2 regions of the Rhodococcus huquni genome follow, and region 1 is predicted to be linked to the other one. Evidence: riboswitches for the same ligand, from Rfam matches in the RefSeq annotation. Region 1 holds a riboswitch; the other holds the start of a gene.
The links. Region 1 has a riboswitch for cyclic di-AMP ahead of ACZI8R_RS10410 (C40 family peptidase). Riboswitches for the same ligand answer to the same signal wherever they lie in the genome.
Positions count from the first base shown of each region.

Region 2: linked by a shared signal. The riboswitch ahead of ACZI8R_RS13920 (resuscitation-promoting factor Rpf1 domain-containing protein) and the one ahead of ACZI8R_RS10410 (C40 family peptidase) in region 1 are both predicted to bind cyclic di-AMP.

Region 1 covers NZ_JBUYWE010000004.1:241,327-244,724, reverse strand. The annotation lists gene ACZI8R_RS10415 (C40 family peptidase) at 1-596, opposite strand, end outside; gene ACZI8R_RS10410 (C40 family peptidase) at 879-1,430, opposite strand; cyclic di-AMP (ydaO/yuaA leader) riboswitch at 1,444-1,612, opposite strand; gene ACZI8R_RS10405 (DEDD exonuclease domain-containing protein) at 2,076-3,398, shown strand, end outside.
Region 2 covers NZ_JBUYWE010000006.1:250,951-254,348, reverse strand. The annotation lists gene ACZI8R_RS13930 (helicase-associated domain-containing protein) at 1-1,300, opposite strand, end outside; gene ACZI8R_RS13925 (hypothetical protein) at 1,361-1,549, shown strand; gene ACZI8R_RS13920 (resuscitation-promoting factor Rpf1 domain-containing protein) at 1,630-2,238, opposite strand; cyclic di-AMP (ydaO/yuaA leader) riboswitch at 2,247-2,453, opposite strand; gene ACZI8R_RS13915 (YccF domain-containing protein) at 2,768-3,142, opposite strand; gene ACZI8R_RS13910 (hypothetical protein) at 3,168-3,398, opposite strand, start outside.

The DNA.
Region 1 (3,398 bases):
GACTTCAGGTCGCCCTGCTTCTTTTGCAGATCGTCACTCAAGCCCTTGGCCTGCTCCGCTGCGACCCGTGCGGCATCGGCCGATTTCTTCGACGCTTCTGCAGCCGCCGCGGCCTCGTCGGTCGCCTCGGTGAACTGCGACACCTGGTTGGCGGTGTCGTTGGAGATGACGTCGAGTGCCGACATCTGATCGAGAAGCTGCTGTGGCGAGTCACTGACCATCACCGCGAAGAGGCGGTTGGTACGCGCGCCGTTGTAGTTGGCGGTCGCCAATTTGTCGACGGTGGGTTTGAACTGTGCGATTCGAGCGTTCGCGGCGTCGAGGGCGCCCTGGTTCACCGCAGCGGCACCGTCGGCCTCGGCACGCGCGGCTTCCTTCGCCTCGAGGTCGATCCTCGCGTTGTGCAGCGCCTCGGTGGTCTGCTCGGACTCGCGAGCCAGAGTGGTCAGCTTGTCGAGTGCGTCGGTCGGACCGGCCACGACCGGATCCGCCCCTGCGGGGATACCGGGCATCGCGACGAGAGACAGGGACAACGTGCCCGCGATCAGCACGGCGCGCAGGGATGCGCTCCCGCGCTTCATCTTCTGTGAGGCCACGTGACGCGGTTCTCCGATCATCAATCAAGCACCCGAACCCTCGCGCTGCGCTCTCGGTCACGACAGAAGTTCACAAGGTCTCGGACAGGTTACGGAATGGCATACGTTTGTGTCTACCCGGCGGTAGATACTCGGCAGTAGACGCGATGAGGGCGGGCTCGAACTCGTCGTTCGAACCCGCCCTCATCGGTTTTGCTTCACGAACTCGAGCTACCCCTTGCATCCCATCGTGCGATGCCGTCAGCTGTACGCACGACGATGCGGTGGCCGTTCGGAACGGAATCAGTAGCGGCGAGCACCGTCGAACGGCATCGAGGAGATCGGCGCCAGCTTGACCGGCTGTCCCGAAGTCGATGCGTGGATGACGTTGCCGTTGCCCGCATAGATTCCGGAGTGCGATCCGCCGTAGAACGACACGACGTCACCGGGCCGCAGATCGGACTGCGACACAGCGTTTCCTGCCGAAGCCTGGTCGTAGCTGGTGCGCGGGAGATTGAGGCCGGCCTGCTTGTATGCCCACTGGATCAAACCGGAGCAGTCGAACGAGTCGGGGCCGGAGGCGCCGTAGACGTACGGCGAGCCGAGCTTGGATTCTGCCGCGCTGACTGCGCGATCACCGGGGGTCTGCACCGGTGCGGGGGGCGCGATGCCGGGTGCCTGCGGAAGCGCGGGCAGCGGCGGAATTGCCACGCCGGGAATCTCGAAGGTTCCGACGCCGGGGATGGTGATCGGGTCGGCTGCCGCGGGTGCAGCAGTAGCGGTGAGCGCTCCGACTGCCAGAGCGCTGGCGACGACTGCTCGCCGCACATTCCGCTTGGAAACTTGTGACGCCACGAAGGGGGTACTCCATTCTTCCGTTCGTCCGCCGACCGAGTTAGCTGACGGGTTCGGGCCGGGAAGATCGGCCCTACCCGCCGGTGCACACTCGATGTGCCCCGGCAGGATTCACCCCGATGAAAACTTGGGTCCCCGGTACGACCCCTCTCACGAGAGGGTCGATTAGGCGGTGACTAGCGATGCCGCTCCTGTGTGGATCGGCAAGACTCCGCTAGGTCTCAGGAAGGTTACGAAACGGAATACGTCGATGTCGACCGGAACACGCGGAGATTGAACCTTTTGTCCGATTCCGGTCTCGCACCCGCGAAATACGACATGTTGATAACGGACGGATAACAACCGGTCTGTTTCGCACGGGCTCCTCTCTTCGAAACACGACCACCACCCCCTCGGCCGTCCGTGCCACCGCTACCGATAAGTGCACGTGAAGGTGCGTTTGCCGGAAGGGCAGCATGGCCTCGACAGTTCACCCGACCACCCCCGAACCGTTATCGAACCGTGGCCTTCGGTGGCGAATCCCCTCGGCTCACCGTCGGCGCTCGGAATCGCAGAATTCGTTGCTGTGATCCTCGTCTCCGAGCCTCCGAAGACGCTCCGGATCGGGCCGGAAACATGTCGGTACCGGACCATAGGGTCCCGATCGTGAGCGTCCCCGCAGTCCCACCCCGCCCCGCCGTCGCGAAGCAACTCGCTTTCGACGAGTTGGACACCCCGCTGCGTGAGACCACCTTCGTCGTGGTCGACCTCGAAACCACCGGTGGCCGGCCGGGTGCGGACGCCATCACCGAGATCGGGGCCGTGAAGATTCGGGGCGGCGAGGTGCTCGGCGAACTCGCCACCCTCGTGGCCCCCGGCCGATCCATCCCACCGCACATAGTCGAGATCACGGGCATCACCACGGCGATGGTGATCGACGCTCCCCCTATCGAGCGCGTCCTGCCCAGCTTCCTCGAGTTCGCCGAAGGCGCAGTGCTCGTTGCACACAACGCCCCCTTCGATACCGGCTTCCTCAAGGCTGCCGCCGCGGAAACGGGCACCCCGTGGCCTCGCTTCCGGGTGCTGTGCACGGTCAAACTCGCGCGCCGCGTTCTCACTCGCGACGAGGCACCGTCGGTGAAGTTGTCGAATCTCGCGCGACTGTTCGACGTCGGTACGACGCCGACGCACCGCGCACTCGACGACGCCCGCGCCACCGTCGACGTGTTGCACGCGTTGATCGAGCGGGTCGGCAATCTCGGGGTACACAGTCTCACCGAACTCACGGACTACCTACCGAACGTCACCTCCCCGCAACGCGCGAAACGTAATCTCGCCCACTCCCTTCCGCGGGCGCCCGGGGTGTACCTGTTTCGTGGCCCTTCGGACGAGGTTCTGTATGTGGGAACTGCCACCGATCTCCGGCGTCGAGTACGCACGTACTTCACGGGATCGGAAACACGAGGCCGGATGAGAGAGATGGTTGCCCTCGCCACCCGCGTGGATCACGTCGAGTGTGCCCACTCACTCGAAGCGGGCGTTCGCGAGCTCACCCTGATCAGCGCGCACACTCCCCCGTACAACCGCCGCTCGAAGTACCCACGTAGAGGCTGGTGGATCAACCTCACGTCCGAGGCCTTCCCGAGACTGTCCGTGGCCAGAATGCCCGGCTCGGATTCCCTCGGCCCCTTCCGCGTACGCGCGGATGCCGCCGACGTCGCCGAGACCATCGCAGAACACTGCAGAATCCGCACGTGCACCACGCGACTGCGCGCGGACGAGCCGCACGGCCCCCGATGCCCACCACGCGAACTCACCCCGTGCCCTGCTGCGACCGGCGAGCCACTGACCGCCGCCGAGTATTCGAGTGCGATCCACCAAGTACGAGCACTGTTCTCAGGTATGGACGACGCACCGCTGCGCCACCTGCGCGCGCGCATCGAGGTGCTGGCCACGGACGAACTGTTCGAGAACGCCGCCCGCCTGAGA
Region 2 (3,398 bases), on a different contig from region 1:
CGGCGAACGGGCGCATGCGCGCTCCCCAACGGGGACGCTGCCACGACAGCAGACGGCTGACATCGTTGCCGGTTGCGCTGCGTCCGCTACCGAGATCGGCGAATGCAGTCAGGATCGCTCTGCGGTCGTGCGGCGCCGAGGGCGCCCTGGCCTCCTCCGACAATGCGGCGACGGGCTTGTCGTTGGAATCTCGCATTCCGACGAACCACGCCACCCGAGGCAGATCGAGCCAGGCCGCCGCAAGGGTGTGCCACCGCTTCGCCGTGGACGCGTTCGACCAGGCGTCGACGGCGACGGTCGGGGCCCAATAGGAGTCTCCGGTGTCGCCTGCGGGCGCCGGGTCGGGCATACCGGCCGCGATCAGCCCGGCGCCGGCGAGGACCTCGGCGATCAGACTCACCCTGGCTTCGTCGACGCCGACGGATTTGGTTATCCGGCGAAGCTCACGAACGCCGAGCCCACCTGCCCGCAGAACAGGGGCAGGGGATTCGCCGAGGAGGGTGAGCACGTTCTCGCAATGCCGAATCATCTCGAGAGATTCGCCGGCCGCGGCGGCATTGATGTCGGCCGGAGGGTTCTTCTTGGTGGGAACCGCGGGCGGTGTGAGGGACGTAGGGTCGAAGACTGCTTCACCGCGCAGTGCCTGCCGAACCTGATGTGGGAGTTCCACGGTCTCGGCATCGATCCAGTGAAGCAGGCCTGCCGACAGGAGTCGTTGCACCGGGCGGTCGGGGGAGGTCCCTGGTGCCGCGTCGCGGGTTCGGCCGATCGAGCTCGTGCGGGCGAGGGTGTCGAGAAGCTCGCGCTCACGCGTATCGAGGGTCTTCAATGCCGCGTCGATCTCCGACTCGCTCAGTGCTTCGAACGAGTCGGTGGAACGTCCCACGCGCCAGGGGATGGTGGCGACGACCGCGGGTGCGATGTGCAGTGAGTGATCGCCCCACACGAGGGCGGAGGCGCGCAGTTCTTCGACCGCTTTGTCCACGGCCTTCTTGGTAGCGCGTGACCCGAGTGCTTCCGCGAGTACCTCACGAGGCACACCGGCCTCCTCGGCGTGTTCGAGGGCGAGGATCTCCAGAATTCCGAAGTCGAGTGTCGTGAGATCGTCCGCGGCGCGGACCACCGAGGCGCGCTGCTCCGCCCGTCCGGCAAGGACGACAACAGTGGAAGGAGGAGGTACCGCCAGATCGGGGCGCCGCCGAAGCAGTTCCGTCAGCTCGGCGTCGGAGCGGTGAGCCAGCCAATCCGCGAAGGTGGCCGCGCTCACGGCGGTCTCGGAAGTGTCGTCGATTTCGGTCATCGCCTATCAGATTAGAGACCTGGGCTGTACGTTGCTTCGCGCTCCTGTCAAAATGTCCTCGTGGCTAACAATTCGAAGAAGCAGTATGTCGATCCAGGGTGGCCGGAAACTGCAGACGGAGATCACGCAGTGACCGAGCTGTCGTCGAGCCGAGCAGGCGGTCTTTCCCCGTTCGGGGAGGACACCGAGTTTCCGCTGCCCGCGGACTCGCTGCCGTACGCGCACCCGCGCACCGTCATCAACCGCTAGGCGGTCGATACGAGAAGGGCCCCGCACCATCAGGTGCGGGGCCCTTCTCGTATCGATGCCGTGGTGTCGATACCGGGGGATTACTGCGGTGCGAGCAGTCCCTTGTTGGCGTCGATGAAGTCGAGGATCTGCGGATCGATCTCGATGCCCTGCTGCTGGACCGTCTCGAGGGCCGTGTTGACGGCGTCGAGGTAAGGAGCCGTGTCTTCGGTCGACGGCAGGCTGGTCAGGTCGGGAAGCTCCGGAGTTGCGGGAGCTTCCTGTGCCTCCGGCGCCTCGGGTGCTTCCGGGGTGGCGGCCGGCGCGTCACGCTGCGTCGGTGCGCTGCTCAGGCCGAGGCTCGAGGAGCAGGACGGCCATGCGCCCCAACCCTGGGAGTCGAGGACCCGCTCTGCCACGACGATCTGCTGTTCACGCGATGCACTGTTTGCGGTGGCTGCGTACTCGTCGCCGCCGTGTGCGCTCCAGGTGCTGGGGGAGAACTGCAGTCCGCCCTGGAAGCCGTTTCCGGTGTTGATTCCCCAGTTGCCGCCGGACTCGCACTGGGCGAGCTGGTCCCAGTCGGAGTCGGGGGCTGCGGAAGCGGTGCCCGAGAAGGCTGCTCCGGCGACGCCCATGATGGCGCCGGTGACGGCGACCTTGGCGACGGTGCGGCCGGTATTGGTGGGTTTGCGATGGCGTCCGGTCATGGTTGTCGAGATCCTCTCCACACGCGCCTGCGAGGTCAGCTGTCGGGTTCGGGCTGAGAGGTCGCCCGGCCTCGCCTCTCCTGGCTGGAAGAGGGTCTGGCTTCACCCCGAGATTCGGAGCTGGTCCGAATCGGTGTCCTTCCGAGAACGGTTGTTCCCTGAGGGACTTTGGGTCCCCCGTCCCTGTCCCTGGAATGCTTCGTCGGGACTCCGGTACCCGCGGGACAGGGCTTGGCGCGGCGGGCCGGGTGTGACCGAGATTTCCTCGGCCGTGGATGACCGTAACGGTCGAAAGGCCGAGTGTCACCATTTGGTAACGCGGGGTGTCGGCGGGTGCTGCCAAGTCGATTCGCACGCAACGTGACTCCTCACTGCCTATTCCCAGCTAGTCGCGCCGAAGGAGGGTTGGCCCCCTCTTGTCACCCGTCCGTTATCGTCCTGTTATGTGACAAAGCTCACAGGTAACGCTCGCGGTAGGTCCGGACACGGTGGGAATGGTTCGAGAGGGGCGGAAGGTGTGCATGGGGCGTCAGCGGATGTCGACGATGTCCTTGCCCAGCGGCATGAGAGAAATCGGGATCAGCTTGAGGTTCGCCACGGCGAGCGGGATGCCGATGATCGTGATGGCCATCGCGATGGCCGTGACCACGTGTCCGAGTGCGAGCCAGATACCGGCGAGGACCAGCCAGATGATGTTGCCGACGAGTGAACCGACGCCGGCGTCCGGTTTCTCCACCACCGTCTTCCCGAACGGCCACAGGGCGTACACGCCGACGCGGAACGAGGCGATACCGAAGGGGATGGTGACGATGAGGATGCAGAAGGCGATACCGACGAGGAAGTAGCCGAGTGCGAGCCACAACCCGCCGAAGACCAGCCAGATGATGTTCAGGAGAAGTCGCATCGGATGTCCTTCGTGAATGGTGTGGTCAGCGGGCGCGGCGACCCGATCGAAGAGCGAAGACGATCGCGAGGACGAAGCCGATGGGGCACGCCAGGGTGAGTAGGTAGAGCACGAGGCCCGGTTTGCCGTCGGACAGGACGGGCGTCAGAAAAATGGCCACGATGGCCAGAACACCGACGATGAAGAACCCCGCCGCCACCCGCAGCAGGGTGTTGCTCTCGCGTGGTGAGTCGGACGGCGGCTGGGATATCGGTTC